3 regions of the Citrobacter braakii genome follow, and region 1 is predicted to be linked to each of the others. Evidence: riboswitches for the same ligand, from Rfam matches in the RefSeq annotation. Region 1 holds a riboswitch; each other region holds the start of a gene.
What was found. Region 1 has a riboswitch for cobalamin ahead of btuB (TonB-dependent vitamin B12 receptor BtuB). Riboswitches for the same ligand answer to the same signal wherever they lie in the genome.
Positions count from the first base shown of each region.

Region 2: it holds a riboswitch for cobalamin, as region 1 does, so the genes downstream of both, GFC06_RS13270 (cobyrinate a,c-diamide synthase) here and btuB (TonB-dependent vitamin B12 receptor BtuB) in region 1, are expected to answer to the same signal.
Region 3: it holds a riboswitch for cobalamin, as region 1 does, so the genes downstream of both, GFC06_RS19335 (ABC transporter substrate-binding protein) here and btuB (TonB-dependent vitamin B12 receptor BtuB) in region 1, are expected to answer to the same signal.

Region 1 is NZ_CP045771.1:712,308-722,974, forward strand. Features, by position in the region: rRNA gene GFC06_RS03255 (23S ribosomal RNA) at 1-2,660, opposite strand, end outside; tRNA gene GFC06_RS03260 (tRNA-Ala) at 2,869-2,944, opposite strand; tRNA gene GFC06_RS03265 (tRNA-Ile) at 3,053-3,129, opposite strand; rRNA gene GFC06_RS03270 (16S ribosomal RNA) at 3,201-4,742, opposite strand; gene murI (glutamate racemase) at 5,118-5,969, opposite strand; gene btuB (TonB-dependent vitamin B12 receptor BtuB) at 5,914-7,752, opposite strand; cobalamin riboswitch at 7,818-8,004, opposite strand; gene trmA (tRNA (uridine(54)-C5)-methyltransferase TrmA) at 8,120-9,220, shown strand; gene GFC06_RS03290 (YijD family membrane protein) at 9,266-9,625, opposite strand; gene fabR (HTH-type transcriptional repressor FabR) at 9,641-10,276, opposite strand; gene sthA (Si-specific NAD(P)(+) transhydrogenase) at 10,468-10,667, shown strand, end outside.
Region 2 is NZ_CP045771.1:2,867,653-2,878,319, forward strand. Features, by position in the region: gene pduD (propanediol dehydratase medium subunit PduD) at 1-638, opposite strand, end outside; gene pduC (propanediol dehydratase large subunit PduC) at 649-2,313, opposite strand; gene pduB (propanediol utilization microcompartment protein PduB) at 2,332-3,144, opposite strand; gene pduA (propanediol utilization microcompartment protein PduA) at 3,144-3,425, opposite strand; gene pduF (propanediol diffusion facilitator PduF) at 3,951-4,760, shown strand; gene pocR (transcriptional regulator PocR) at 4,962-5,873, shown strand; cobalamin riboswitch at 6,206-6,380, shown strand; gene GFC06_RS13270 (cobyrinate a,c-diamide synthase) at 6,469-7,848, shown strand; gene cbiB (adenosylcobinamide-phosphate synthase CbiB) at 7,845-8,804, shown strand; gene GFC06_RS13280 (cobalt-precorrin-8 methylmutase) at 8,815-9,447, shown strand; gene cbiD (cobalt-precorrin-5B (C(1))-methyltransferase CbiD) at 9,444-10,580, shown strand; gene GFC06_RS13290 (cobalt-precorrin-7 (C(5))-methyltransferase) at 10,574-10,667, shown strand, end outside.
Region 3 is NZ_CP045771.1:4,075,744-4,086,410, forward strand. Features, by position in the region: gene cbpA (curved DNA-binding protein) at 134-1,054, shown strand; gene cbpM (chaperone modulator CbpM) at 1,054-1,347, shown strand; gene GFC06_RS19300 (Crp/Fnr family transcriptional regulator) at 1,469-2,155, shown strand; gene GFC06_RS19305 (outer membrane protein OmpK) at 2,203-3,039, opposite strand; gene tsgA (MFS transporter TsgA) at 3,135-4,289, opposite strand; gene deoD (purine-nucleoside phosphorylase) at 4,328-5,035, opposite strand; partial or broken gene GFC06_RS23455 (YcgJ family protein) at 5,220-5,327, opposite strand; gene GFC06_RS19325 (CatB-related O-acetyltransferase) at 5,475-6,284, opposite strand; gene GFC06_RS19330 (GNAT family N-acetyltransferase) at 6,836-7,357, shown strand; cobalamin riboswitch at 7,585-7,808, shown strand; gene GFC06_RS19335 (ABC transporter substrate-binding protein) at 8,030-9,085, shown strand; gene GFC06_RS19340 (FecCD family ABC transporter permease) at 9,152-10,219, shown strand; gene GFC06_RS19345 (ABC transporter ATP-binding protein) at 10,216-10,667, shown strand, end outside.

The sequences.
Region 1 (10,667 bases):
TACTAGGAGCAGCCCCCCTCAATTCTCCAGCGCCCACGGCAGATAGGGACCGAACTGTCTCACGACGTTCTAAACCCAGCTCGCGTACCACTTTAAATGGCGAACAGCCATACCCTTGGGACCTACTTCAGCCCCAGGATGTGATGAGCCGACATCGAGGTGCCAAACACCGCCGTCGATATGAACTCTTGGGCGGTATCAGCCTGTTATCCCCGGAGTACCTTTTATCCGTTGAGCGATGGCCCTTCCATTCAGAACCACCGGATCACTAAGACCTGCTTTCGCACCTGCTCGAGCCGTCACTCTCGCAGTCAAGCTAGCTTATGCCTTTGCACTAACCTCCTGATGTCCGACCAGGATTAGCTAACCTTCGTGCTCCTCCGTTACTCTTTAGGAGGAGACCGCCCCAGTCAAACTACCCACCAGACACTGTCCGCAACCCGGATTACGGGTCTACGTTAGAACACCAGCCATTAAAGGGTGGTATTTCAAGGTTGGCTCCATGCAGACTGGCGTCCACACTTCAAAGCCTCCCACCTATCCTACACATCAAGGACCAGTGTTCAGTGTCAAGCTATAGTAAAGGTTCACGGGGTCTTTCCGTCTTGCCGCGGGTACACTGCATCTTCACAGCGAGTTCAATTTCACTGAGTCTCGGGTGGAGACAGCCTGGCCATCATTACGCCATTCGTGCAGGTCGGAACTTACCCGACAAGGAATTTCGCTACCTTAGGACCGTTATAGTTACGGCCGCCGTTTACCGGGGCTTCGATCAAGAGCTTCTCCTTACGGATAACCCCATCAATTAACCTTCCGGCACCGGGCAGGCGTCACACCGTATACGTCCACTTTCGTGTTTGCACAGTGCTGTGTTTTTAATAAACAGTTGCAGCCAGCTGGTATCTTCGACTGATTTCAGCTCCATGAGTAAATCACTTCACCTACATATCAGCGTGCCTTCTCCCGAAGTTACGGCACCATTTTGCCTAGTTCCTTCACCCGAGTTCTCTCAAGCGCCTTGGTATTCTCTACCTGACCACCTGTGTCGGTTTGGGGTACGATTTTGTGTTACCTGATGCTTAGAGGCTTTTCCTGGAAGCAGGGCATTTGTTACTTCAGCACCGTAGTGCCTCGTCATCACACCTCAGCGTTAACAAGACTCCGGATTTACCTGGAATCTCCGCCTACATGCTTAAACCGGGACAACCGTCGCCCGGCTAACATAGCCTTCTCCGTCCCCCCCTCGCAGTAACACCAAGTACAGGAATATTAACCTGTTTCCCATCGACTACGCCTTTCGGCCTCGCCTTAGGGGTCGACTCACCCTGCCCCGATTAACGTTGGACAGGAACCCTTGGTCTTCCGGCGTGCGGGTTTTTCACCCGCATTATCGTTACTTATGTCAGCATTCGCACTTCTGATACCTCCAGCATGCCTCACAGCACACCTTCAACGGCTTACAGAACGCTCCCCTACCCAACAACACATAGTGTCGCTGCCGCAGCTTCGGTGCATGGTTTAGCCCCGTTACATCTTCCGCGCAGGCCGACTCGACCAGTGAGCTATTACGCTTTCTTTAAATGATGGCTGCTTCTAAGCCAACATCCTGGCTGTCTGTGCCTTCCCACATCGTTTCCCACTTAACCATGACTTTGGGACCTTAGCTGGCGGTCTGGGTTGTTTCCCTCTTCACGACGGACGTTAGCACCCGCCGTGTGTCTCCCGTGATAACATTCTTCGGTATTCGCAGTTTGCATCGGGTTGGTAAGTCGGGATGACCCCCTAGCCGAAACAGTGCTCTACCCCCGAAGATGAGTTCACGAGGCGCTACCTAAATAGCTTTCGGGGAGAACCAGCTATCTCCCGGTTTGATTGGCCTTTCACCCCCAGCCACAAGTCATCCGCTAATTTTTCAACATTAGTCGGTTCGGTCCTCCAGTTAGTGTTACCCAACCTTCAACCTGCCCATGGCTAGATCACCGGGTTTCGGGTCTATACCCTGCAACTTAACGCCCAGTTAAGACTCGGTTTCCCTTCGGCTCCCCTATTCGGTTAACCTTGCTACAGAATATAAGTCGCTGACCCATTATACAAAAGGTACGCAGTCACCCCATAAAGAGGCTCCCACTGCTTGTACGTACACGGTTTCAGGTTCTTTTTCACTCCCCTCGCCGGGGTTCTTTTCGCCTTTCCCTCACGGTACTGGTTCACTATCGGTCAGTCAGGAGTATTTAGCCTTGGAGGATGGTCCCCCCATATTCAGACAGGATACCACGTGTCCCGCCCTACTCTTCGAGTTCACAACACATGCACTTTTGTGTACGGGACTATCACCCTGTACCGTCGGACTTTCCAGACCGTTCCACTACCACACATGCTGATTCAGACTCTGGGCTGCTCCCCGTTCGCTCGCCGCTACTGGGGGAATCTCGGTTGATTTCTTTTCCTCGGGGTACTTAGATGTTTCAGTTCCCCCGGTTCGCTTCATTACGCTATGTATTCACGCAATGATAGTGTGACGAATCACACTGGGTTTCCCCATTCGGAAATCGCCGGTTATAACGGTTCATATCACCTTACCGACGCTTATCGCAGATTAGCACGTCCTTCATCGCCTCTGACTGCCAGGGCATCCACCGTGTACGCTTAGTCGCTTAACCTCACAACCCGAAGATGTTTCGTAAAACACTTCAGTGTTGCAAAAATTTGAGAGACTCGGACACACCGCTTTTCATTTCTTGTTTACGGAGAAATGAAACAGTGTGTCGTTTCAATTTTCAGCTTGATCCAGATTTTTAAAGAGCAAAACTTCGCAGTGAACCTTTTCAGGTACACTCTGAAGTTTTCTTGTGTTTTTGCAGTAAAGGATGGTGGAGCTATGCGGGATCGAACCGCAGACCTCCTGCGTGCAAGGCAGGCGCTCTCCCAGCTGAGCTATAACCCCATCGTAAATGCTAATCTCTGTACCCTAATTCGTTTCCGGGCAAGGCGCGGTGGTGCGAAGCATACTGAAGTATGCGAGCATCGCCGTAACACAGCACGGAGGCGAATTTGGTAGGCCTGAGTGGACTTGAACCACCGACCTCACCCTTATCAGGGGTGCGCTCTAACCACCTGAGCTACAAGCCTGCAGAGATTTTCTTACTGCTAATTTTCATCAGACAATCTGTGTGAGCACTACAAAGAACGTTTCTTTAAGGTAAGGAGGTGATCCAACCGCAGGTTCCCCTACGGTTACCTTGTTACGACTTCACCCCAGTCATGAATCACAAAGTGGTAAGCGCCCTCCCGAAGGTTAAGCTACCTACTTCTTTTGCAACCCACTCCCATGGTGTGACGGGCGGTGTGTACAAGGCCCGGGAACGTATTCACCGTGGCATTCTGATCCACGATTACTAGCGATTCCGACTTCATGGAGTCGAGTTGCAGACTCCAATCCGGACTACGACATACTTTATGAGGTCCGCTTGCTCTCGCGAGGTCGCTTCTCTTTGTATATGCCATTGTAGCACGTGTGTAGCCCTACTCGTAAGGGCCATGATGACTTGACGTCATCCCCACCTTCCTCCAGTTTATCACTGGCAGTCTCCTTTGAGTTCCCGGCCGAACCGCTGGCAACAAAGGATAAGGGTTGCGCTCGTTGCGGGACTTAACCCAACATTTCACAACACGAGCTGACGACAGCCATGCAGCACCTGTCTCAGAGTTCCCGAAGGCACCAAAGCATCTCTGCTAAGTTCTCTGGATGTCAAGAGTAGGTAAGGTTCTTCGCGTTGCATCGAATTAAACCACATGCTCCACCGCTTGTGCGGGCCCCCGTCAATTCATTTGAGTTTTAACCTTGCGGCCGTACTCCCCAGGCGGTCGACTTAACGCGTTAGCTCCGGAAGCCACGCCTCAAGGGCACAACCTCCAAGTCGACATCGTTTACGGCGTGGACTACCAGGGTATCTAATCCTGTTTGCTCCCCACGCTTTCGCACCTGAGCGTCAGTCTTTGTCCAGGGGGCCGCCTTCGCCACCGGTATTCCTCCAGATCTCTACGCATTTCACCGCTACACCTGGAATTCTACCCCCCTCTACAAGACTCTAGCCTGCCAGTTTCGGATGCAGTTCCCAGGTTGAGCCCGGGGATTTCACATCCGACTTGACAGACCGCCTGCGTGCGCTTTACGCCCAGTAATTCCGATTAACGCTTGCACCCTCCGTATTACCGCGGCTGCTGGCACGGAGTTAGCCGGTGCTTCTTCTGCGAGTAACGTCAATTGCTGTAGTTATTAACCACAACACCTTCCTCCTCGCTGAAAGTACTTTACAACCCGAAGGCCTTCTTCATACACGCGGCATGGCTGCATCAGGCTTGCGCCCATTGTGCAATATTCCCCACTGCTGCCTCCCGTAGGAGTCTGGACCGTGTCTCAGTTCCAGTGTGGCTGGTCATCCTCTCAGACCAGCTAGGGATCGTCGCCTAGGTGAGCCGTTACCCCACCTACTAGCTAATCCCATCTGGGCACATCCGATGGCAAGAGGCCCGAAGGTCCCCCTCTTTGGTCTTGCGACGTTATGCGGTATTAGCTACCGTTTCCAGTAGTTATCCCCCTCCATCGGGCAGTTTCCCAGACATTACTCACCCGTCCGCCACTCGTCACCCAAGGAGCAAGCTCCTCTGTGCTACCGTTCGACTTGCATGTGTTAGGCCTGCCGCCAGCGTTCAATCTGAGCCATGATCAAACTCTTCAATTTAAGTTTGATGCTCGTGAATTAAACTTCGTAATGAATTACGTGTTCACTCAGAGACTTGGTATTCATTTTTCGTCTTGCGACGTTAAGAATCCGTATCTTCGAGTGCCCACACAGATTGTCTGATAAATTGTTAAAGAGCAGTTGCGACGCGCTTTAGCGCTCTGTCGCGAGGTCCCGTATATTACGTCTTCCTCATTCAGAGTCAAGCATTTAATTTTGCTTTTCTCTGCGAGATTCGCAGTGGAACCCCGCTGACCCGGCGGTTTGTAATCCGTTGTTCCGTGTCAGTGGAGGCGCATTATAGGGAGTTATTTCAGGCTGACAAGGGGAAATTTAAAATAATCTTCCGAGTGCCTATTTTTCCACCAGAACAGCCTAAACAGCCAGTTTTTCGAGCGTCTTAAAGCCATAACGCTGCAGCACGGGCAATAATTGTTCGGCTTCTGCCGTCATTGCCATGCAGAATGCGACATTCTCATCAGTTGATTTCGCATCTGGCGCTTCATGTTCTAATAACCAGGCCGTACGACGCGCAATCGCGGCACCAGAATCCACCAGCCGCGTCCCCTCGGGCAGGACCTGTAAAAGTTCTTCCCGTAATAGAGGGAAATGGGTGCATCCGAGCACCACCGTGTCAGGTGGTTCCGACATCCGCAGCCAAGGGCGCAGGACACGACGCAGTTCTTCCAGAGAAACGGTTTCACCATGCAGCTTCGCTTCCGCCAGTTCCACCAGCTCAGCGGAACCCAGCATCGCTATCTGACATTCGTTAGCAAACCGTGCAATCAACTCATGGGTATATGAACGCTTCACCGTTGCACGCGTAGCCAGCAGTCCCACCACACCATTCGCCGTGAGTCGCGCCGCCGGTTTAATGGCAGGCACCACGCCCACAACCGGAAAGGCAAATTTCTCACGTAATGCAGGGAGCGATACCGTGCTTGCTGTATTACACGCGATGACCGCAAGAGAGAGGGGATAGCGCTGCTGGACCGCAGTCACAATCTCAACAACACGTTCGACGATAAACTCCTCGCTCTTCTCTCCATAAGGAAAGGCGACGTTGTCGAAAGCGTATATATAGTGGAGATCCGGCAGAAGACGCCGGATCTCGTCATAGACCGACAACCCACCGACGCCGGAATCAAACACCAGCACAGTGGGGCGCGGATCAGAAAGTGTAGCTGCCAGACAAGGTGTATTCCCGTCCTGCAGTTGCGTAGCCATAAACTGTCTCGTAATCTTTATCGAACAGGTTGGCGATTTTACCACGAACTGTCAGCTGTGAGGTGATTGGATATGACACGCCAAGATCCCACAGGCTAACCCCACCCATTTTTACTGGCTGGTAGGTTACGTAGTCAGTGTCATAACGCGTTCCCAGGTAATGATACGTCAGGCCCCAGTCAAAATCATAAACCTGCCAGTCGAGCTGGTACTTCACCTGGTTTTTAGAACGGCGTGCGAGCGGCTTGTCCGTAATCGCATTGCGCGAATCGACATAATCGTAGCTCAGCGTATGTGCCAACGGCCCGGTATCAAAGTTTGCGGTCGCTTCCACACCTTTAATACGAACTTTACCTTCGTTAAAGTATTTCTCGGTATGCGGGTCGTAATCGATCATGTCGTCAATATCATTACGATATCCGGATACACGCCAGTTCACGCCCGCCGTTAAGCCTTCAAACGCCCCTTCCCATTGCTTACTTTGTTCAGGATCCAGGTTCGAATTACCGTAATAACCATGCAACTGTCCGAGATTAGGCGCTTTGTAAGATGTACCGTAGGACGCAATAAAGCGATAGCCTTCAATAAACTCCCATCCGGCGCTGGTCTGCCATGTGCCATGACGGCCAAACTCGGAGTTATCATCACTGCGCGCCGCACCTTCAAAGGTAAAGTCGCCCAGTTGCTGCAACCCGGTCAGGTAGAGACCCGTATTACGCTGATCGTAACCGTCCGTGACATACCCGGTGCCAGGCGTCGTGGTTTGCTTTTGCCAGTCAACACCTGCGCCTACGTTACCGTGACCAAGCACCATACTGTTGGACCACTGAACATTATATTGCTTCATATCATCCAGTGTGGCCGAGGAGTCATAGCGGCCATAATCCGGATCATAGTTGTAATCTTTACTATGGCTATAGCTGGAAACCAGTTGCGACTGGATAAGCTCGCCATTAAAGCGCAGCCCGGCATCCCAGCTTTGGCTATAGAGCTGACGGGTATCCACTAACGGCGTCCCAGGATAATAATACGCGTCATAATCTGTTCGGTTATCATAGCCGTAGCCGCGAACAAACCCGCTCCATGTATCGGAAAAGTTATGTTCCAGCGCGCCATACAGCGTCTTACTTAAGAAACCGTCTTTGTCGGGCTGAGCCTGAGAGCCAGTGCTACCGTATGCGACAACATCAAAACCTTTGGTATAGGCATAATCGCCCATTAATGTGACGCGCGTATTTTCGCCAAGCTGTTGTTGGGTTGAGACATCATAATTCTGATACCCATTGCTCCCCACACCGGCAGTGAGTTCCGTCCCCGGCTTTTCACGCGTGGTAATGATATTCACCACACCGCCAATCGCATCAGAACCATAAACCGCCGAACGCGGCCCACGAATGTATTCGATACGTTGCACTAACGAGACTGGGAACTGGCTAAGATCGGCTGCGCCGCTAACCCCTGCCAGGTTCAGACGCACGCCGTCAATCAACACCAGCACATGGCTGGCATTGGTGCCGCGGATAGAAATAGACGAATTTTGTCCCATACCACCGTATTGGGCGATATCCACGCCCGGCAGGCGGCGAAGCACATCATTGACGGAAGTGGATTGCCAGCGATCGATATCCTGACGCGTAACAACGGTGATAGGGGCAAGTACAGCGCTACGAGGCTGCTGAAAACGGTTGGCAGTGACGACGAGAGTATCTGGGCTAGTGTCCTGCGCCCAACCCGAAAATGCTGTGACGGACAGCGCCGTGCACAGCAACGATTTTTTAATCATTGTAAAGCATCCACAATATAAGAAGGATGCCGCAGGTCCCACCGATAGTACGCGATGATGAAAACCAGATGCGACGTTAGCCGGCAGGTCTTCGGGCTTGGAGGCAACTTAAAGAGATGATGACTTCCCACGGCAAGCCGCAGTGTCTGCACCAGGTGCGCTCATCTCCTACCTTCCTTACCGCTGCGCGTCAGCTCCAGATTCACACTGGATTCCCTTTTAACTCACTGGACCGGAAAACGGATGCTACAGTTTGTTACAACCTGGTGTCCAGACCGCGCATCACAATATCGGAAATCATCAATGACTGGACATCTGTTGAGCAATCCCTACAATCCCCGCGTACTTTTATTTTTCAGGACGCATCATGACCCCCGAACACCTTCCGACAGAACAGTACGACGCCCAGTTAGCTGAAAAAGTAGTGCGTCTGCAGAGCTTAATGACGCCATTTTATGCACAGGCTCCGGAAGTGTTTCGCTCGCCGGTCAGCCACTACCGTATGCGCGCGGAATTTCGTCTGTGGCATGACGGGGATGATCTGTACCACATCATGTTCGACAGCCAGACCAAAAGCCGTATCCGCGTCGACAGTTTCCCGGCGGCCAGCGAGCTTATCAACACGCTGATGACGGCAATGATCGACGGCGTTCGCAACAACCACGTCCTGCGCCACAAACTGTTCCAGATTGATTACCTCACTACCCTGAGCGATCAGGCGGTGGTATCGATGCTGTACCATAAAAAGCTGGATGATGAATGGCGTCAGGAAGCTGAAGCGCTGCGGGATGCGTTACGGGCGCAAAACCTGAACGTGCATCTGATTGGCCGGGCAACCAAAACCAAAATCGAGCTGGACCAGGATTACATTGACGAACGCTTGCCGGTTGCGGGTAAAGAGATTATCTACCGCCAGGTTGAGAACAGCTTCACCCAGCCGAATGCCGCCATGAATATTCAGATGCTGGAATGGGCGATTGATGTCACCAGGGGATCAAAAGGCGACCTGCTTGAGCTGTACTGCGGCAATGGCAATTTCTCGTTAGCCCTCGCACAAAACTTCAACCGCGTGCTGGCCACTGAAATCGCTAAACCGTCCGTGGCTGCTGCGCAATACAACATTGCGGCTAACCATATTGATAACGTACAAATTATCCGCATGGCGGCCGAAGAGTTTACTCAGGCGATGAACGGGGTTCGCGAGTTCAACCGTTTGCAGGGAATCGATCTGAAGAGTTACCAGTGTGAAACCATTTTCGTTGACCCACCGCGCAGCGGTCTGGACAGCGAAACAGAGAAAATGGTGCAGGCGTACCCGCGAATTCTGTACATCTCCTGTAACCCGGAGACATTGTGTAAGAACCTGGAAACGTTAAGCCAGACGCACAATGTTTCACGCCTGGCTCTGTTCGATCAGTTCCCGTATACGCACCATATGGAGTGCGGAGTATTACTGACCGCCAAGTAAATGATGTCCTGGCCGGGGGCGCTTCGCTTGCCCGGCCTACAAATATTACTCCACGATTTCCTGTCTACGGTTACGCACTTTAAAGCCGATCCAGAACACCAGAATCACCGACAGAACCGCCGGGAAGAAGTTAGAGCCAATATCCGGATATTCAGCGCGCACCACAGTGCTGTACAACAGAACGCCGAGAATAAAACAGGCGGCGGCCAGGCCCGGTAACCCCACAGGCATGGTGCGGTTTTGATAGCGTTGATGCAGACAATAAACCGTCAGCACCAGCGAAATAATTGGGAATACTGAGAATGGCACAATGGAGCTAAACAGCGCCGCAAATGTGCCATTGATCGATAAGCCAGCAACCAGCGCCAGCAGCAGCGTACCTTTATCTTGACCTGACTGTTTCATTGCTCGTCCTTCTCGTTACTCGGAGTGATGCGTCATCTTCTCTTGTTCACGGCGGTACCAATAAAATGCGCCCTTCGCGATCATGCGCAGTTGCAATACCAGCCGTTCTTCCAGCTGTCGACGCTGCTCGGCGCCAACATCCAGTGCTTCTGCCCCGGCGCTGAACACAATGGTGACCATGGCTTCGGCCTGCGCTTCAGTAAACGCACGAGGCATATGGTTTTCGAGTTCGAGATAGTCCGCAAGTTCCGCAATGAAGTGCTGAATTTCACGAGCAACCGCTGCGCGAAACGCTGCGGAGGTTCCCGAACGCTCGCGCAATAATAAACGGAAGGCGTTGGGATTGTTGCCGATGAACTCCATAAATGTTGAGACCGAGGTGCGGATCACACTCCCGCCCTTCGCGATACGCTGACGCGCCTGACGCATCAACTGACGCAGCATCAAACCACTCTCATCCACCATCGTCAGGCCGAGTTCATCCACATCACGGAAATGGCGATAAAACGAGGTTGGCGCAATGCCCGCTTCACGAGCGACTTCGCGTAAACTGAGGCTGGCAAAACTACGCTCAGCGCTGAGTTGACTAAATGCGGCTTCTACCAGCGAACGCCGGGTTTTTTCTTTTTGTTGCGCTCTAACGCCCATCACGATGTCTGAATCCTTCCACATACCTTGCTGGCACTATACCAGAGATTAGGCGGTTGGCATGGCTTTGTGAATGATTGTTTACGCGCAGTTTGTGCTTCGAGTTCGCAAAAAAGCACAACGATAATTGGGTTATCTCGACAACGATGTTACTATTCTGTTGCTTTTATGTATAAGAACAGGTAAGCCTGACCATGTCACATTCCTACGATTACGATGCAATAGTAATAGGTTCCGGTCCCGGCGGCGAAGGCGCTGCAATGGGTCTGGTTAAGCAAGGAGCGCGCGTCGCGGTGATTGAGCGCTATCATAACGTCGGTGGAGGCTGTACCCACTGGGGGACCATCCCGTCGAAAGCCCTCCGCCACGCCGTCAGCCGTATTATTGAATTCAA
Region 2 (10,667 bases), 2.2 Mb from region 1:
GTCACGACGTATTTGGTCTCTTTAATGTGCAGAATGGCCGATTTCGCCTGGTACTTAGGACGAGCCATCTGGTCATTCAGAGTAGGGACCGGTTGCGGAGATTCACGCTTGGCATAACGCGCGGCGTTTTTACCGATCTGACGATAGGTTTCCAGCGTCAGAAGTGGTGCCTGAGGGAACAGCTCCAGGTTAGAAAGCGGCGGTAACCCCTGCTGGTGGATTACCGTGGTGCCTTTTGACTGGATGCCGATAGAGATCCCGGAACCGCTCAGACGGTTACCTTCCACGGCGACAAATGCCACATCGGAGGATTTAAAGCAGCGGATAACGCGCGCTTTAATGCCTTCTTCTTCAATACCCGCAATCACTTCGCGCAAAATGTTCTTATGCGGGATCCCTACGATATTGACGGTTTGCGACAGTCCAAACGCGGGACCTACGGCAATAATCACTTCGTCTTGCTGCTGGCCTTGTTTGGCTTCGCCAATCTCGGTCAGAAAGCTGTCGCCCTGCGCCGCTGCAGCCTGTGGCGCGCTAGCCGCTGTCGATGCGCGGAATGAGACGGGTTTGTCGCTGGTTTGCATTTCAGACAGTACGTCTTCAATTATCTGGCGCAGCAGCTTTTCATTGATTTCCATTTTTCACCCCTTAGCCAAGTTCGTTGGGATCAAGTGCGCCAGGGATGTTTTTGATCTCTTCCCAGCGTTCGCCTTGTAGGCGATAACCTGTTGCCGGACCGGCATAGTCATTGACGTCATTTACTGCGGATAGCACCTGTCCGTCGCCAACGATAATGGCGGAGGTATGCAGATAATCCCCGGTTAACTTGGCTTTCTGGATGTTGAGCATGTCCTGAGCGACATCGGTAAACCCGCCCTGAGCAAGGGCTTTCACCACTTCCAGACCGTTACGGTTTTTATTGATGATCTCTTGCGCAAACTTGATATCTTCAACGATGTTTCGCTCCGGCATATCTTTCGAACCGTGGGCGTAAGTCGCCGCTTCCACTTCTTCATCAGTGATTGGTGGTAATCCCATCCCGGCAAAGACGGCCTGCAGTGCACGTGCCGCTTTATTACGAATGGCGATAACGTCTTCTTCACGAACCGGACGCAGACCCCCATCTACCTTGAGGTCTCGCTGGAGAACGTTGTAGTCGTCAAAATCTTCGGCATCCTCGTTCGAACCCGCAAACATATTGTCGTAGTTCGGTACAGCGGAATAACCGGAAGAAATGAAGTCAGTACCCGGCAGGAACTGCATCAGCAGGCGGGCAGTACGACGCATATCCGAGTGGGTAAAGGTTTGGTCGTTGCTGGAGGCACACTCCAGATCCAGGGAGGAACAGATCAGGTTTTCAGCTAACACCGCACGAATGCCTGACGGCACAGCGGAAGGCACGCCGATGCAGCTTACTGAGCCATTTTGTAAACCCTGTACGCCAGCGGCTTTGGTGATGTAAATACAGCGGGCTTCAAGGTAAAGCATCGATTTACCTTCGGCGTAACCCATCTGAACTTCTGAGCCAGAACCGGAGGTAAAGCGCATTTTCAGACCGCGTGAGGCGTAGGAAGAGGCGAGGAAACCTTTCGACCATGGCGTGTCATCGCCGTCGGTAAAGACGGGTTCAGTACCATAGACAGAGATGGTTTCCGCGTAACAGGTGTGGCCTAACATACCGAGTTTAAGTTCGGTCGCTTCTTCCAGCGAGCACTGGGTTAATACGCCAGGGCGCCCAACTTGTGAGCCGACTAACAGCGCAATGGCGTTAAAGGGTGCATAACGCGCAACGGCAACCGTCGTTTCTTGTTCGTCAAATCCGCGCCAGGCGCCTTCAGCCGCATCAGCGGCAATCTGCACCGGATTATCTTTAACGTTAGTGACGTGCGCCTGCTGAGACGGTGTACGACGAGCACGCATTTTCTGCATGGCCATCATCATCTCAACGACGTTCATATGGGACACCACTTCGACAATTTTTGCCGGGGTCATTGCGGTGGTCAGCGGCACAATGTCTTTGCGCTTCACGTTAGGGTCGCAAAGCATATTGGCAAGTTTTACTGAGTTCATCGCCATGACTTCTTCAGCGCGCGCCAGGTTAATGCCATAGCGGGCAATGAAATGGTCAATTAAGTCAAATTCACTGGCGGATTTGCCGTCCAGTTCTGTGACTGTACCGTTGACGATTTTAATCGACGGTTTAGGGTCGTTCGGGCTTTCCATCGCAATGAAGCCTTCTTCGATCCACTCCTTAACGAAGCCATCCTGATTCACAGGGCGCTTCGCCAGTGCTTCAAATCTTTTCGATCTCATGAATCAGCCTCACAGATATCAGATGTAGGACGGACGATCGTTTTTCGGTTCTGAGCCGAGGGTCCCGAGTACGGTTTTACCGATTTCGCGGGCGGAGATAACGGCCTGACGTACAGCGCCGGAATCGCCTGAAATGACCAGAATGGCTTCGTTACTGAAGCTGGTGCCATGGGCAGGGGAGCTGTAGGCCACAACTTCCACGTTGGCGGATTTCAGCGCAGTATCAGCCATCAGGACACCAACGGATGCCGGGGCGCCGACGATCACGCCACAGGCACGGCCAATCGGTGCACCAAAGGCTTTTTCCAGCGCGTAGCTGGCGCGTGCGGTGTATTGCATCTCGATGTGACCGGCTTCGTTGGCATACACATCGCCAAAGGTGCGATCCAGTTCTTTCAGCGCAACCTCAATTCCGCGTTTCACGTCGGAAACATCGTTGCCGCCGAGAATAATCAGCGAACCGTGACCCGCGCCGCCTTTGGTATCACGTGGCAACTCAATACTGACGACTTCAGTATTGGTGGCTTTTACCGCTTCATCTGCGGCCATGATGTGCGGGCCTGCACCAGTACGCGCGCCAAGGATGCCAATGGAGCGATACCGTTTTTCAAGTTTCATTGCGTCCAGTAGGGCGCTGTCCACGTTGGCGATTACCAGACCGACGGTGTCGCCAATCGCAGTACCGACAAACTCCGTTAAACTGCAGCTTTTCTCTGCCATAGCCGTTTCTCGTGTTGGAGGATTATTTTCAGGGATAGCCTGCTGTTCCGGCGTTGCCACGCGAGCAATCACCTGCGCCATGATCTGATCAACCAGCTCATTGCTGCTCATTAGCTAATTCCCTTCGGTAAGATTTTTTCTACATCGGTATGAGGGCGTGGGATGACGTGTACGGCTTTCACTTCTCCCACATTACGTGCTGCGGCGGCACCTGCATCTGTTGCTGCTTTGACTGCGCCAACATCGCCGCGGACAATGACTGTTACCAGCCCCGAACCAATTTTTTCGTAGCCGACCAGCATTACATTGGCTGACTTCACCATTGCATCTGCGGCCTCTATGGCTGCAGTCAAGCCTTTGGTTTCTACCATTCCTAACGCTTCTTGTTGCATAAAGACCTCGCCTGGGTTGTCCCGATGTTCATGACTATAAAAAGAAGCGAGGAAAAAGAATGGCTGACTTGAAATTGAGAGTGAAAAAATAATAGAGGTAAGGTGATATAAAATTGCTATTAATTATTTTAACTTATTGTTTTTAATGGATATATTAAATTTTATTGATATGATTATTTAGTTATGTCAGTTCCACATTTACACTTTTTCTGGTGACATTATAAATATCATTTGCTATGCGAAAAAAATGAAATTGTGATGGTGGTTTGAAAACGGATTTCTGCTAATAGCAATATTTTATTGTTTTGAAAATGTCCGTGTAATACGCGTAATCCCGATTGTCTCTAATGTTTTAATAAAGTGCGTAGCAAGAATTTGCTATTGCGCCACGATTTTAAAGGGCAAGCTATCCGCAGAATGCCAACAATTTGCTGATACGGCCTTTTATAGTAAGCCTCGAAGTATTCTACTTGCCAGTAAGGAGTCCGCTGGTAAAGACACGAACTCTGCTTAGAAGGTGTCACAATGAACGATTCACTAAAAGCGCAATGCATTGCTGAGTTTTTGGGTACCGGGCTGTTTTTGTTTTTTGGTATTGGCTGCCTGAGCGCTCTGAAAGTCGCAGGTGCCAGCCTGGGATTGTGGGAGATCTGCATCATTTGGGGTCTGGGGATCTCGCTTGCAGTCTACCTGACGGCCGGGATTTCTGGCGCGCATCTCAACCCTGCTATCACCATCGCACTGTGGCTGTTTGCCTGTTTTCCGGGGCGCAAAGTATTACCTTACACTGTGGCGCAGGTCGCGGGGGCCTTTGGTGGCGCTTTGCTGGCTTATTTGCTCTACGGCAGTCTGTTTACCGAGTATGAGTCGGCCCACCAGATGGTGCGCGGCAGTCTGGAAAGCCTGCACCTTGCCAGTATTTTTAGTACCTATCCTGCGGCGGCGCTCAGCGTCTGGCAGGCAGCGTTGGTCGAAGTGGTGATTACCTCCATTCTTATGGGGATGATCATGGCGCTGACTGACGACGGTAACGGCGTTCCTAAAGGTCCGTTGGCGCCATTGCTGATTGGTATTCTGGTTGCTGTTATCGGCGCATCCACCGGTCCGCTAACCGGATTTGCGATGAATCCGGCGCGTGATTTTGGTCCTAAATTGTTTGCCTGGATGGCCGGGTGGGGAGAGGTTGCGATGACCGGCGGGCGTGATATCCCTTATTTCATTGTACCGATTGTTGCCCCAATCATCGGCGCGTGCGCGGGCGCAGCAATTTATCGTTATTTGATTGGCAAAAATTTACCCTGTAATACGTGTAAGCTGGACGAAAATGAGAGCTAGCTTCACAGAAGAAGTTTATTTTTGAAAAGTAAAAACTGTTTTCGTGATCCGGTATCCTGAACTGCCCAAAAAGTCTCCCAAGAATGGGAGACTTTTGTTATGTTCAATTACGACTTTCATCAATGCTCAGGATGGCAGGGTGAAAATGAATGTGAATAATATGTTTTATTTATAACAATAAATTAACTGAGAGGTTTTATCATGATTTCTGCGAGTGCCCTGAACTCAGAACTCATTAATAAAATCGCACAGGATTTTGCGCAGGCCACCAGTCTGGCCGTTGTGGTTGTCAATATTCACGGTGATGAAATTTCTGAGCTTTTTAATTTCACCCCTTTTTGCCAGTTGATGCGTCAGCATCCTCAGCACAGTACCCGTTGTCGTATGAGCGATCGCTGTGGAGGGCTGGAAGCCTCTAAATCCGATCAACCCTGCATCTATCGCTGTCACGCCGGACTTACCGATTTCTCAATTCCGCTGGTCATTGCGGGGCACCTGGTAGGGTTTGTACTTTGTGGCCAGGTACGCTTAAGTAACGATGTTGGTTTGGTTGATATTCTGAATGTAGATGACCGCTGGCAAGCCGATCCCGAACTGGTCAACGAGTTTCGTAATGTACCGGAAATGGACTATTCGCGAGTCATCGCCTCAGCGGATCTGCTGAAGCTCATCGTAGAAAATTGCCTTAAGAAACAACTTAATTTTGTGGTTATCAAAGATAACCCGCAGCAGTCAGAGCCAGTACGCGCTAACCGCAGCACCAATCCTCATGACAGCAAAATGAAAAAAGCACTGCGCTATATTGATGCGCATTTATCAGACGAATTGCGTCTGGAGGATGTCGCCTCTCATGTTTACCTTAGCCCTTACTATTTCAGCAAATTGTTCAAAAAATATCATGGTATCGGTTTTAACGCATGGGTAAACCAGCAGCGAATGGCCAGTGCAAAAGAGCTGCTTTGCCACAGTGACTGGAGCATAGCCAGCATTGCGCGTAATTTAGGATTTTCGCAAACCAGTTATTTTTGCAAAGTTTTTCGTCAAACGTATCAGGTCACGCCGCAGGCATTTCGCCAGCAAATAAATGTCATTTCACGTGGCGAATCCGCTTAAATGGCAATATTTTGCTATTGCCGATTTTTGATATAGGGCGCTATGCCAGTCATTATAAAATGAAAAGTAGCGACAGCAGTCAATAAATTGTCATAGCGCAACAAAATAATAGTATTAGAGGGATAAACTGCACCAGTTTTTATTTTTGTGATGAGATACAGTGTCTCTGTGAATGACTTTCTTTATTCTTTGTTGGCACTTTCATTCAGAATGCGAGCATATGAATAAGTGGGTTTATGCCAGGTAATTGGTTGAATGAACCCGGCAAGATATTAAATTGAATTATTGTCATGAGGTCGTGAATTTACCTCATAACAGAGAGCTTAATTAATCAGGCTCTTGAACTGACAGGTTTGCCACATTTGTGGTAGGGAAGGGGGTGAGAATCCCCCGCAGCCCCCGCTGCTGTGATGCTGACGACCCCGTATTGACCACTGATCGCAAGATTGGGAAGGACGGGTGAGGATGACGCTAAGCCAGAAGACCTGCCTGTCAGTGACTACCAACAACTTCGGTGGGAAGTGGGTGGTTCAGATGCATACAGTCGAGAGACTGGGTATCTTTACACCCCTACCACCCTGAACAGGATCAGGGTATGGCGGCCAATTTTCACGCTTTTGTTCTTGCAGGTACCGGAAGCGGCTGTGGTAAAACCACGGTGACGCTGGGCTTGTTGAGCTTGTTGAAAAAACGCGGTTTACGCGTCCAGCCTTGCAAAGTAGGCCCCGATTACCTTGATACCGGCTGGCATACCTCGGTATGCGGCACTGCTTCCCGCAATCTTGATAGCTTCATGCTTCCCGTCCCCACCCTGAATGCTTTATTTCGCGAGCACATGCAACATGCGGATATCGCCGTTATTGAAGGCGTTATGGGGTTGTATGATGGATACGGCACCGACCCAAACTACTGCAGCACCGCCGCGATGGCCAAACAGTTAGACTGTCCGATTATCCTACTGGTTGATGGCAAAGCCGTTTCCACCTCGATCGCCGCGACGGTAATGGGGTTTCAGCATTTTGATCCAACCCTGAATATTGCCGGCGTTATTGTTAACCGGGTTAACAGCGAAACGCATTACCAGCTCCTGAAAGTGGCGATTGAGCGTTACTGCGCTGTACCCGTCTTAGGCTACGTTCCCCGTATGGAAGGCGTTGCGCTTCCTGAGCGTCATCTGGGTTTGGTTACCGCGCGTGAGTCGGTTATCAACCAGAAGCCGTGGCAGGCGTTTGCCGCGACGCTGGAGCAAACCCTTGATATCGACGCGCTGCTGAGATTAAGCCAGTTAGACACGCTTCCTGCGGGTGAATGGCCAGCGCTGCCCGCCGCAGACGCCGGAGCAGGGCTAACGCTTGCCATCGCCGATGACGAAGCGTTCAATTTCTACTACCCGGACAACATTGCGCTACTGGAGCGCACGGGGCTTAAAATTGTCCGTTTTAGTCCGTTGCACGACACCTGTTTACCCGACTGTCAGATGATCTGGCTGGGGGGCGGCTATCCTGAGTTACATGCTGCGGCGTTGGCCCGTAATGTTGCAATGCTTAACCAACTGCGGGCGGCGCACCAGCAGGGTGTCGCGATTTATGCCGAGTGCGGGGGGCTGATGTATCTCGGCAGTTCGCTGGAAGACAGTCAGGGTGATACCTGGCTGATGGCGGATATCATTCCCGGTCACAGCAAAATGGGAAAACGTCTGACCCGATTTGGCTACTGCGAAGCGCAGGCCGCGCAGCAAACGTTGTTAGCTGCAGAAGGCGAAGTGCTGCGCGGACATGAATTCCACTACTCCGATTTTACCCCTGAAACCTCCGCGGTGATGAACTGTCGCAAAGTGCGCGATGGCAAAACGCTGCAAGCCTGGTCCGGCGGCTGGCAGGTGGGAAATACCTTCGCCAGCTATCTACACGTTCATTTTGCTCAACGTCCGCAGATGCTTAACCACTGGCTGGCAGCCGCGAGGAGCGCACTATGACCATCCTCGCGTGGTGTGTTGCCTGGCTGCTTGATTTTATCATCGGCGATCCGCAGAACTGGCCGCATCCGGTACGCTGGATTGGCAATCTGATTTCTGCGGTGCAACGGGTTGTTCGGCGTTACTGCCATAGCGACCGTGCGCTACGCATCGGTGGCGGGGTGATGTGGATTGTGGTGGTGGGGCTGACCTGGGTTGTGTCCTGGGGAGTACTGGCGCTGGCGCACTCTATTCATCCCTGGCTTGGTTGGGTGGTGGAGGTCTGGATGATCTTTACCGTGCTGGCCGGGCGCTGCCTGGCAAACGCCGCGCAGGATGTCGAGCGTCCGCTACGTGCCGGTAACCTTGCTGCAAGTCGGGAAAAGCTGTCATGGATTGTGGGACGTGATACCTCGCAATTACAGCCACAGCAGATCAATCGCGGCGTAGTGGAAACCGTGGCTGAGAACACCGTTGATGGCATCATCGCGCCGCTGTTCTTCTTGCTCCTCGGCGGTGCGCCTCTGGCGATGGCCTACAAAGCGGTAAACACCCTTGACTCCATGGTGGGCTACAAACATGAAAAATACCGCGCTATCGGTATGGTCAGCGCTCGTCTGGACGATGTCGCAAATTATATTCCCGCGAGACTAAGTTGGCTGCTGCTGGGCGTAGCGGCATTTTTATGTCGCCAGGACGGCGCGCGTGCTTTGCAGATTGGCTGGCGCGATCGCTACAACCACAGCAGCCCAAACTGCGCGTGGTCAGAAGCGTCCGTTGCCGGGGCATTAGGAATTCGTCTGGGTGGTCCTAATGACTACTTTGGCGAGCGCGTTGAGAAACCGTGGATCGGTGATGCACAACGCGACATTTCGGTAGACGACATTTCCCATACGATTCGATTGATGTGGGTGGCATCGATGCTGGCACTGGCGCTGTTTATTGCGCTGCGGTGGCTGCTGGTCGGTGTGGCCTGAGGACAACACAATGCAATATATCCAGCAACCCCAGGCGATTGAGGCCAAAAGTTTCGACATTATTGGCGAGATCATCCGTGAAACCCGCCCGGACTATCAGTTTGCCAGCCCGTTACATGAAGCCATTATCAAGCGGGTTATTCACACGACAGCGGATTTCGACTGGCTGGACATTCTGTGGTTTTCCAGTGATGTGCTGGAGCAGTTCTGTGCGGCGCTTAGCCGTTCGAGCGTGATTTATACCGATACCACTATGGCCCTTTCCGGGATTAATAAAACGCTGCTGGCAAAATTCGGTGGCGAATGCCGCTGCTACATCAGCGACCCGCGGGTCGTGCGGACGGCAAAAGAGCAGGGCATTACCCGGTCAATGGCGGCCGTTGACATTGCGGTGAAGGAAGAGGGTGAAAAGCTGTTTGTGTTTGGCAACGCGCCGACAGCGCTGTTCCGCCTGCTTGAGCATGATGTGGCCGTCAGTGGTGTAGTTGGCGTACCGGTTGGGTTCGTCGGTGCAGAAGAGTCGAAAGATGCACTGACCCAAAGCAATCTGCCCGCCATTGCTGCGTTAGGTCGTAAAGGGGGAAGTAACGTCGCCGCCGCGATCGTCAACGCCATGCTTTATCACATGCAGGGGGCGCGATGAGCGAGTCCTTCGATACGCCGGTGTGGCACAACGGAAAAGCGCTGCGTAAAGGATATACCACGGGATCGTGCGCGACGGCGGCGGCAAAAGTGGCGGCGCTGATGGTATTGCGCCAGCACCTGATCCATCAGGTTTCTATCGTGACGCCATCAGGTGTGACGCTGTGTCTGAACGTAGAGTCACCGCATATCGAAGGACAGCAGGCGATAGCCGCCATCCGCAAAGACGGTGGCGATGATGTGGATGCTACCCACGGCATGCTGATTTTTGCCCGCGTGACGTTAAACGATAGCAAAGAGATAACCCTTCAGGGCGGGGAAGGCGTCGGCACGGTAACCCGCAAAGGGATCGGCCTGCCGGTGGGCAGTTCGGCGATTAATCGCACACCTCGCCAGACCATTGAGTCTGCGGTTCGTGAGGCGATTGGTCCGAATCGTGGGGCGCAAATTGAAATTTTCGCGCCGGAAGGCGAAGAGCGGGCACAAAAAACCTACAACTCCCGCCTTGGCATTCTGGGCGGCATTTCGATCATTGGTACGACTGGGATCGTCACGCCGATGTCAGAAGAAAGCTGGAAACGTTCACTGTCGCTGGAGCTGGAAATTAAGCGAGCGGCGGGGCTGGAGCGTGTCGTACTGGTGCCAGGAAACCACGGCGAACGTTTTGTGCGTGAGCAGATGGGGATCGACACCCAGGTTGTGGTCACTATGAGCAATTTTGTCGGCTACATGATTGAAGAAGCCGTACGCCTGGGGTTCCGACAAATTGTGCTGGTGGGACACCCTGGTAAGCTCGTCAAAATTGCGGCGGGGATCTTTCATACCCACAGCCATATTGCCGATGCTCGCATGGAAACGCTGGTGGCCCACCTCGCGTTACTGGGGGCGCCGCTGGAACTGCTCACGCTGGTCAGCGACTGCGATACCACCGAGGCGGCGATGGAACACATAGAAGCATACGGTTTTCAGCACATTTACAACCATCTGGCTAAGCGCATCTGTATGCGCGTCCTGCAAACGTTGCGCTTTACCAAAAATCCCCCGACCTGTGACGCCATCATGTTCTCTTTTGATAATCAGGTGCTTGGAAGTAATCGCCCGGTCGCAGAGATTGCTGAGGAGATGCAATGTTAACCGTTGTAGGGATGGGACCAGCCGGTTTGCATTTGATGACGCCTGCTGCGCGTGAAGCGGTCGCAACGGCTGATGTTCTGGTCGGTG
Region 3 (10,667 bases), 1.6 Mb from region 1:
GCCCGCATCGTTTATAGCAATATCCTCCCTTCCCGGTTGGCATTCTCCGTTATCAGGATTACCCTAAACTTAGCGGTGATACCTGTTGTCAGGGTTCACCTTCTGCAAGTGTTGATTTACACGAGAGAACGCTATGGAATTAAAGGATTATTACGCCATTATGGGCGTGAAACCGACAGACGATCTCAAGACAATCAAGACCGCCTATCGTCGACTCGCCCGTAAATATCATCCTGATGTCAGCAAAGAGACTGACGCGGAGGCCCGGTTTAAAGAGGTTGCTGAAGCCTGGGAAGTCCTGAGTGATGAACAGCGACGCGCCGAGTACGACCAGTTGTGGCAGCACCGCAACGACCCACAGTTCAACCGTCAATTCCAACAAGGAGAGAATCAACGCTATAACGCCGAAGATTTCGACGATATCTTCTCCTCCATTTTTGGTCAGCATGCGCAACAGTCTCGCCAGCGTCATGCCAGCCGCGGGCACGATATTGAAATTGAAGTCGCCGTATTCCTCGAAGAAACGCTTACTGAGCATAGCCGCACGATCAGTTACACCCTGCCGGTTTACAATGCGTTCGGCATGGTCGAACGTGAAATTCCTAAAACGTTGAATGTGAAAATTCCGGCTGGCGTCGGTAACGGTCAGCGTATTCGTCTGAAAGGCCAGGGCACCCCCGGTGAAAACGGCGGGCCAAACGGTGATTTGTGGCTGGTGATTCATATCGCGCCACATCCGCTGTTCGATATCGTTAATCAGGATCTGGAAGTGGTCGTTCCCCTGGCGCCGTGGGAAGCCGCGCTGGGCGCGAAAGTAACCGTTCCGACGTTAAAAGAGAGCATCCTGCTGACCATTCCTGCGGGCAGCCAGGCCGGGCAGCGGTTACGCATTAAGGGCAAAGGTCTGGTAAGTAAAAAACATACCGGCGATTTGTATGCGGTGATCAAAATCGTCATGCCGCCGAAACCTGACGACGCCAGCGCCGCCCTGTGGCAGCAACTGGCGGATGCACAAAAGACCTTTGATCCGCGCAAAGAGTGGGGGAAAGCATAATGGCTAACGTCACCGTCACCTTTACCATTACCGAGTTTTGTCTGTACACCGGTGTGTCAGAAGAAGAGCTACATGAGATTGTCGGCTTAGGGGTGATAGAACCTCATGAAGACGAGACTTTTGACGATCATGCGCTGAACTTCATGCGTCGCGCGATACGCCTGCGTCAGGAGCTGGAACTTGACTGGCCGGGAATTGCCGTTGCGCTGACATTGCTGGAAGAGAACGCTCAACTGCGGCAGGAAAACCGCCTGCTGCGCCAGCGATTGTCTCGCTTTATCAGCCATCCTTAGTGTGTCAAGGCCAGCATGATGCTGGCCCTTTTATTATCCGCAACCCGCTCTTAATGACATTGCGCAGCAGATGGCATACAGTCAGCGATAAGAATTATCTCAAACAATAAGACGTTGAGCCATGCAGCTTAAACCCCTCACAAAAGGTCGTTTTCACAATATCTGGCAGCAGGATGATGCCTTAATTGAGAAGATATTCCAGGAGTTGCTCTCAGAAACACAGATTATCCAGGAAGATGACTATCTTTACCGCCAGGGACAGGTAGTCGATCGACTGATCATGGTGCAGTCAGGAAGAATTTCTCTGCGTTATAGCGCGGAGAATGGTCGCCGTTTCCAACTGGGTGCAATGGAATGTGATGAGCAACTGTTTGGCGAAATGGAATTTTTTACCGGGTATCGTTGCCAGCTTGATATCGTAGCCGAAGAACCGCTGACCGTGGCGGTATGCAACTGTGACCGTCTGGAGGAAGCGCTGAACCAGCACCCCAGACTGGCGATATTTTTCGCCAGCGCAATGGCCGTTGATTATCAGGATATGCTGGAAATCTTCCTGCACCGGATGCTCTACCCTATCGTACATAACGTGGCGTATGACCTGTATCGCCAGCATCAGGACAAGCAGCCAATGGATGGTTTTCATAAAAAATACCAGGAAGCTGAGCGATTCGGCACCACCGACCGGGTCTATCGGCGGGCGGTGAAAGCGCTGACGGATGCCGGGCTGGTAACGCGCACGAAGCAAGGACTGGAGATTAAGGATCTGGATGGGCTGCGTAAATTTCTCGGCAATGACATCACTGACTGACACACCAACCCTGACAAACGGAGCATTGGTGTGTCATTTCAGCGCAATCAGAACTTATAGGTGAGGTTGAAATAGTGACCCAGCCCGGTGGTACGCCCTGCTCCACCGTGGTTTTCCATCAATGCCATGTTGCGGAAATATTTTAAGCCATAACCTACCGCATAATGCTCTGAATGCCAGTAGATGCCGTTATACCATTCAATCGCGTTATTGCTATATAACGGCTGGTTAGCAATCTTGTTCGCGGCGAACTGGTAGTCAAAGTAACCCTGATAGTTCAAATAACTGCCGTTGGCGAACGTATAGAACGGCGTCGACCAGTTGGTCGAGAACATGTAACCATCCCACTTGCCTTCGTTATCTGCACCGTAATTTTCACGTACATAGTGCGCATAAATGTTCATTCCCACCAGACCAAACCACGGCACTTTAACATCCGTGCCGAGACCAACGTAATGCTCAAATAATTCCCGGTCACCAATGTTATTTACCGTTGCGATATAGAATTCGTTAAATGGCCCAACAGATAAATCTTTATTAAAAATGGCGTCGAGGGAAAAACGTGGAGATATCTTGGCAAAGAAGTTATCCCCCCCGTGACGATCGTCCTGCTCGCGATCCAAAATATCAAAGAAATCCACATAACCATACAGATCGATAATCCCGGATCGTGCGCCAAACTCCAGCTCAAGATAGGTGTCATTACGAATACCATAAGGCACTTTCGCATCCACACTTTGCATTAAGTTCATCTGCATCCAGTTAAAATCATTTTTGCGGATGTTGCCATCGGCATAATCAGCCGCAAGCGCTTGCGTACAGCACATCGCAATTACCGCACCCAGAACTGTTTTTTTCATCATTGATTTATTTTTCTTCAGCATTTTCAATTCCTTTGAGCAAGGTTGAGTGTCGTCCCACCAGATAAATGGCGTGACGGCGGGCTATCTAATTAAAGAGGTAAGCGTTATTACTGTGTTTAATTACGTTTGAGTTTTAATGTACCCATCAACATAATAAAGATAATTAAATACAACACCGGTATTGCGTACATAATTTTCTGCAATCCCATAGTTTTTTCCATTAGCGCACTGATCGCCGGACTAAACATGGCGCCAGCACTACCGCTAATTAAAATATAAGAAACGTTCTGGCTACTCGCGCGCTTCACGAAAGAAACCCCGTAGGCAATAAAGGAGTTATACAGCGCTGCGCAGACAAACCCGTAACTATAGGCCAGATAATCAAGCCCGGAGATATTTTCCTTCGTGACAATGATGGTGGTAATAACGCAAGCTAACAAAATAATGCTAAGCAAGAAATAATGTATCTTTACGCGGGAAACAATAACGGTTGAGACTAACGCGCCGACCAGCGCAGCACCCCAGTATTGCGTAATAATATTACCTGCTTCTTCGAAGGGAATACCAAATTTGTTCTTCACAAATAATGGTGCCCAGGTCAGGAAGGTATACAGCGCCAACATACCTAAGAACAGGCCAATGCCTCCGCTGATAATCCCTGGATTCCACTCGGATTTCACCGGGTCTGCGCTATCCGCTGCAGGAGCCGTTTCACAGGCGGTAAAGCGGGTGAGAGTCACAACGCCCAGCGTGAGTAAGGCCACTATGCCTACGCTCAGATAGCTGTAACTCCACGACATATTGTGCGTCAGGGCGAAGGTGGTAATCAGCGGGAAAACTACGCCCGCGACGTTAAAGGTGGCGTCCTGCACCACCAGCATCGTACTTTGAATGCGATCCTGCCAAACCGAAACCACGATCGTTCCGGCCACGCACAGACCAATCCCGCCGCAGAAACCCACCAGGGTCATGGCGACCATCACCGGCCATAAGCCAGGGCTTAAGTGCATTGCCAGAGCGCAGAGGAACACTATCGAATAGATAATGAGCGTCATACGCTTAACGCCGATTTTCTCAATCAGGAAAAAGGCGGCAATGGTCCCAGCTAACGCCCCACCGTTAAGCAACGAAAATATCGAGGCGACGGTATTCACATCGGCACTGTAGCGTACTGCAATCGGTTCAATCAGCATGCCAAACTGACTGGCAAATCCTGCCATAATAAAATTTGCCAGAAAACTAATCAGCGTAAGTGCTATTTTATTCTTCATATAATGCCATCTCTGATTGGTTCATTTAAATGCTGATGCTAAGCCGTAACAGCTGTATTTAGCGCCAGCTCTATCATATTTTTAAAGGTTAACTGCCGTTCTTCCGCCGTTGTTTCTTCTCCTGTCAGGCAATGATCGGATACGGTTAATATAGCCAACGCTTCAATATTAAACTGATGCGCTAAAGCGTATAACCCTGCCACTTCCATATCCACACCCAGCACACCAAACTTTTCCAGTGCAGGTATTAAATTTTCGTCAGGATCGTAATAAAGATCGCCACTGAAGACATTGCCGACTTTAACGTCAATACCGGCCTTCTGCGCCAATGCCCACGCCTGCTGCAATAATGGAAAATGGGCAGATGTCGCCATCGTGTAGCCCGCGCTACGTTTTAAATTTGTGATGGAATCCGTTCCGGCGGCGATGGCAAGAATAATATCTCGCATTTTGACATGATGTTGTGTTGCCCCCAGACTGCCGACACGAATAATTCTCTGTACACCGAAATCATGTACCAGTTCATGAGCATAAAGCGTCATTGACGGTATACCCATGCCATGTCCCATCACCGAAACAGGTTGCCCAAAATAAAGACCGGTATAGCCCAGCATATTGCGTACATTGGTGACTTCGCGGTAATCCATTAGATAATTTTCGGCAATAAACTTAGCGCGAAGCGGATCGCCCGGCATAATAACGGTTGGCGCAAAATCACCCGCTTTAGCATTAATATGTGCAGTCATAACAATTCCTGAATTATGGGTATTGAAGATATGCAGGGATTGTAACCAGCGGTTTGCAGAGGATTGAGGACAAAAGTCCTGCTCAGAGGATCGGCCTCTCATTTCTGAGAGTTAGTGTTGCGGGCAGATGGAAAAGCAGAAAACGGCGTCCCCGCCGCGCAGGCAGGGAAAGCGCGCAGGACTATCAGGATTTATCGTTCTGTCTGAACAATAGAGCGGTGTAACGAGTATTCACTTTCCCGCTACGCTTACCATCTGGCCCGAAATAGCGATCGTTTCTACACAGACGCTCGGTGCCGGGCTGGTTAGTCCGGTCGTTGCTGCATATGCTGACAATGGCAAGACGCTCATCGCTAGCGAGATGCTAACTTTTATCATCGTGTTGTCCTTATCTCATTTTGCTTGCGCCGGATAATAGTCCCAACAATGACATATTTAACTAAAGAGTTGTAAATATTTCGGTAAGATTAAATTTTTTATATGCTTTTTCTTTTATAGTGCCATTCGATATCAACGTGCTCATTTCAGTGACAAAATTTATAATATCATCACACTTGCTGTTATCGGGTAAATCGGTGTAATTATAGTTCCACCATTTTATTTTTAACAACTGTTCAATAATATCTGACTCAAATCTGTATTTGATAATTTTCGCAGGAACCCCTGCGACAATAGCATATGGAGGCACATCTTTAGTAACAACGGAATTTGCTGCAACAACAGCACCATCACCAATTGAAATACCACCTTTTAAAACGACATCATTGCCAATCCAGACATCATTACCAATCGTTGTATTTTTAGGCTTTGTAATAAATGGTTTCAATACCCAGTTTTGTCCGAACTCGTTGGCAGCATATTTATCAAACTCGCCATTATAAGTAAGCATATGAGTTGTAAAACGATTCATAGGATGGTTCCCTCCCATGATTTTTACGTTTGATGCAATACTACAAAATCTTCCGATATTTACATTACCCGGAAAATAACAGGTTGGAAATGAAAACGCACCAACGCTAGAAAAACTTTTTACTGGCATTGTGGAATATTGTTCAGCAATAACATCAGCTTCAATTCTAATTTTGTCACCTTTCGAGAACAGTAACAAATTTCTTTCTTTATAAACTTTCTTACCTCTATGATTCAAAAAGATATCGTTATCCATGCAAAATTCATAGTGCTTCCGAGTCCATCTAAAAACAAAAACTTCATTTGTGTCTTCTGAAAAATTATAGAGTCTGATTTTCATACTGTTATTATCTGCTTTTATTTGAAAATGTACGATTAGATTAAAGATACTCTAAACCCTAACCTTAATCAACTATTACAGCATGAAATAATCCATATTGTAAATCACCTTGTTGTGACATTTACTCTTACCACTCATAATTTAGTTTCTATAATATTCTGCTTAGAGAATGAATACAGACATGTTTTGAGACGTCGTTTTCAAAAACAAAATGTCAGATGCTTTTCTATAAGGGCACTTCAGGTAATGAAGAAAAAATGCAGCCCCAGTTGCAAATGCCTGGCAGCCCAATAAGATGCAATTCTTTTTTCTGTCCCAAGAAGACGCTGAAATCCTTAGTTCTCGCGACAGCCTGACCTTCTGCGCGAAGAATTTTGTTAAGTGTTTCTGCTTGATTGCACTCTGTGGAGACCGCCCAAACACCCATTTATAACCCGTAATGAGAATAGCTCCGTATGCAATTGCGAGTCTGTCTCCTACTGCTCAATATTGTTTTTAAAGTGGTCTTATTGTTATTATCATTTTCCGTTCTAAATTTGAGTTATGCTGCCATGATCCCATTTAGGTTTAGTGAGATGACTCCCGCCGATATTCCTGCTGTTCAGTCGTTTCTTGTTGAGCATCTTAATTTATTCTTCAATGCCGGTAGAGCCATGCCTTCTGCCGAAGAAGATCTCTTTGATCTCGAACAACAGTATATCTTGCAGGAAAGGAATTCATTACTTTGCGCGTGGAGTGAAAACCAGGAATTAATCGCTACACTGGCGGTATGTCAATATGATGATCGTATTACTGAACTACGTGGTCGCTATAACTTGTCTGAAACGGCGGAAATTTGTCGTTGCTACGTGGATGAGCGCTACCGCAGACAGGGGATCGGAAGTCAGTTGTTTGCTTTAGCTGAGGTATTCTGTCAGAAACATCAATATAAGACTTTGTATCTCCACACACATCATTTTTTACCCGGAGGGTATTATTTCTGGTTGCGTAACAATTTTAATGTGATTATGGATATGCAGGATGAGTGGCAATTGGTACATATGGAGAGTACACAAAAAAGTGTCAAGCGCTGATATGCGGAACTTTTGATGGTGATCAATATGTTTCATACACAGAAATTTCAGCATGCGTGTAATTTGATCAATATCAACCAATTCTCATTTAGCTTCCTGTTGCTATTTTCATTTACAACATCGCAGTAACCAACAAAATCATAACTCACTGTATTAAATGGGTATTTTTCCCCACACCACTGCCTTTCATCTCTTGCCCTCTATGGTTGACCTTGTTAACAATTGCCGCTAGAGTCGCTTTCGACAGCATTTCATTACATTTTTGTATATGAATAGGAATATGGTGAGAATTATTCAATTCAATTCCATAACTGCCCCCGCAACTGTAGGCGGATGCAGAATATCCCTGTGTGGCTCATAAACCACAGGTCACTGTAAAGTTCATCTTTATGGGAAGGCCGATATTCTGATTACCGTGAGTCAGGAGACCTGCTGTCAAAGGTATATGCCATTGAGTGGACGGGATGGTCCATGGGATGAATTATTTGACGCAAGCGGTAGTGTATTTATGAATAAGATTTTGGCTGAGTAAAGCTTATTTGCATTTTTTGCATATCTTCATTCTTAAATTTCACGATTCAATGTCATCTATCTTCATGTCTCCTCCCGATATATGGAATGAAATAAGCCATGACCAGACCTTAAGATTCTGGCATCAACGGGACGATGATAATGCACGCTAATTCTACCTTTTACTTCTCTAAAAAAACGCTTCTGGCTATTTTTGGCACGACTGCTCTCCTGCTTACTTCCGGTTTTTCCGAGGCAGCAAAAACCGAATATCCTCTGACGATTAAAAACTGTGGCCGCGATATTACCTTCAATCAGGCACCAACGCGCGTGGCGACGGTGGGTCAGAACAGTACCGAGATTCTCTATTCACTGGGGCTGGCCGATCGCGTCGTGGGTACTTCGCTGTGGTTTGGCCCGGTACTGGAGGCTTATAAAACAGCAAACGAAAAAGTCGCCGTTATCGCGCAAAATATTCCAAGTTTTGAAGGGATCGTGGCGAAAAAACCGGATCTGATCGCCAGTCAGTTTGAGTGGCAAATCGGCCCTGCTGGCACGGTTGCCTCTTACGAACAGTTTAGTGAACTAAAAATTCCCGTTTACACCGCGCCAGCTGACTGTGCGAAAGATAACGAAGATGGTGGTGATGGTGTCCGTAAGGGCATGTTTGATATTGCCATGGTGTATCAGGAAGTCGCCGATCTGGCGAAAATCTTCGATGTTCAGGATAAAGGCGAGGCGCTGATTGCCAGCCTTAAAGCACGTGAAGCCGCAGCGAAAAACAAAATTACCGGAATGGATGAGAATGTTTCCGCCGTGTTCTGGTTCTCAAGCGCCGACCTCCAGCTTGACCCTTACGTTGCCGGGAAGTTTGGTCCGGCGGCATGGATCGCCCAAACGCTGGGAGTGAAGAATGTGATTGATTCTGCTGAAGAGTGGCCAACGGTGGGTTGGGAAACCATCGCAAAAGCGAATCCTTCACTCATTGTGCTCGGTGAGATGAGCCGTCGCCGTTTCCCGGCGGATGACTGGAAGGTCAAGATGGAATACCTCAAGTCCGATCCTGTCGCCAAACTGGTTCCTGCCGTCAAGGAAAACCATCTACCGGTCATTGACGTACAGACCATGAATGCCGGGATCAGAACTATTGATGGTGTGGAAAAACTGGCTGATGCCCTTGTTGAATATGGCTTAGCACATCCGCAGGCTGCTCATTAATCTACGTTTTGCGCTATATCCTCACACGGTATAGCGCATCTCCGTTACTCAGGAACGCAGATAATCATGAGTGATTCACGCAGGATGCGTCGCGCTGTTGGTCAGCTTGCGGTGAGAGTCAGTGGGCATGCCGTTTGGGTCAGTGCGCTAATGTGTGGCGTGCTGCTGGCGGGGATTTCCATCGGCGAAACGCTTATCCCCTGGCAGCATGTTCTCAGCACGCTGGCAAATCATCTTTTTGATACACACTATCCTGTCGATGCGCTGGATGCAGGGATCGTCTGGAACTACCGCCTGACCCGAGCGCTGGTCTCGGCCAGTTGCGGCGCGTGCCTGGCTGTTTCCGGCGTAGTGTTACAGTCGCTGCTACGCAATGCGCTCGCCGAACCCTATCTACTGGGGATTTCTGCCGGAGCGTCCACCGGGGCGGTGCTGATTGCTCTCACTGGACTTGGGGCTGGCATCATCAGTATGTCATTGGGCGCTTTCATTGGTGCGCTGACGGCATTTCTGTTCGTTGCGCTATTGGCGATGGCCGCTGGCGGTAGACAAGGTGGGGGTGTAACAACCCAAATCATCCTTGCCGGGATCGCCAGCTCCCAGCTTTTCAATGCGATTACATCGCTTATCATCACCCGCTCAGCAAACGCCGAGCAAGCACGCGGTATTATGTTCTGGCTGTTGGGCAATTTGAGCGGTGTACGCTGGCCCGATGTAGTCTTAGCCATTCCTACCGCTCTGGTCGGTATCGCGCTGTGCTTCTGTTATGCCCGCCATCTTGATGCTTTCTCCTTTGGCGCGGAGTCTGCGGCATCGCTGGGCATCCCGGTAAAACGTACCCGTGCAGTACTGATTGCCGCCGTCACCGGCATGACGGCGATTATGGTCTCCATTGTGGGTGCGATCGGCTTTGTCGGTCTGGTGATCCCTCATGCTGCTCGTCTGCTGGTCGGCAACCAGCATCATCGACTGCTGCCGGTTAGTGCGCTTACCGGAGCTATTTTCCTCATTATCGCTGATGTTATTTCCCGCACGTTACTACCCGGTCAGGTACTCCCAATAGGCGTGATCACGGCTCTGGTTGGCGCTCCTGCGTTTTCAATCATTCTGATTAGAGGAAACCAGAACAAATGACGGTGAATCTCGTACAGCCACTCGTTACCTCTGCGCAAGTCGTTATTGAAGCCTGTAATTTGTACTGGAAGGTAAAAGGTAAGACGATTGTTGAAGATATTTCACTCAGCGTAACGCCCGGCGAGTTTGTCGGCATCATCGGTCCCAACGGCTCGGGCAAAACGTCACTGATTTCACTGCTGGCCGGTTTGCTGAAGCCAACTTCCGGGCGTATCACCCTGCAGCAAAAGGCGCTCCAGCATTATTCGCGCCGTCACCTTGCGCAGCGGGTGGCGCTGGTCGAACAACAGGCAGAAACCAGCGAGCGTCTTACCGCTTTACAAGCCGTTTCTCTGGGGCGGACGCCCTGGCTTAGCCTGCTCTCGCCCTGGTCCGCCAAAGATGACGATATCGTGCAAACTATGCTGGAGAAGGTCGATCTCCGTGAATTACAGCACCGATGCTGGCA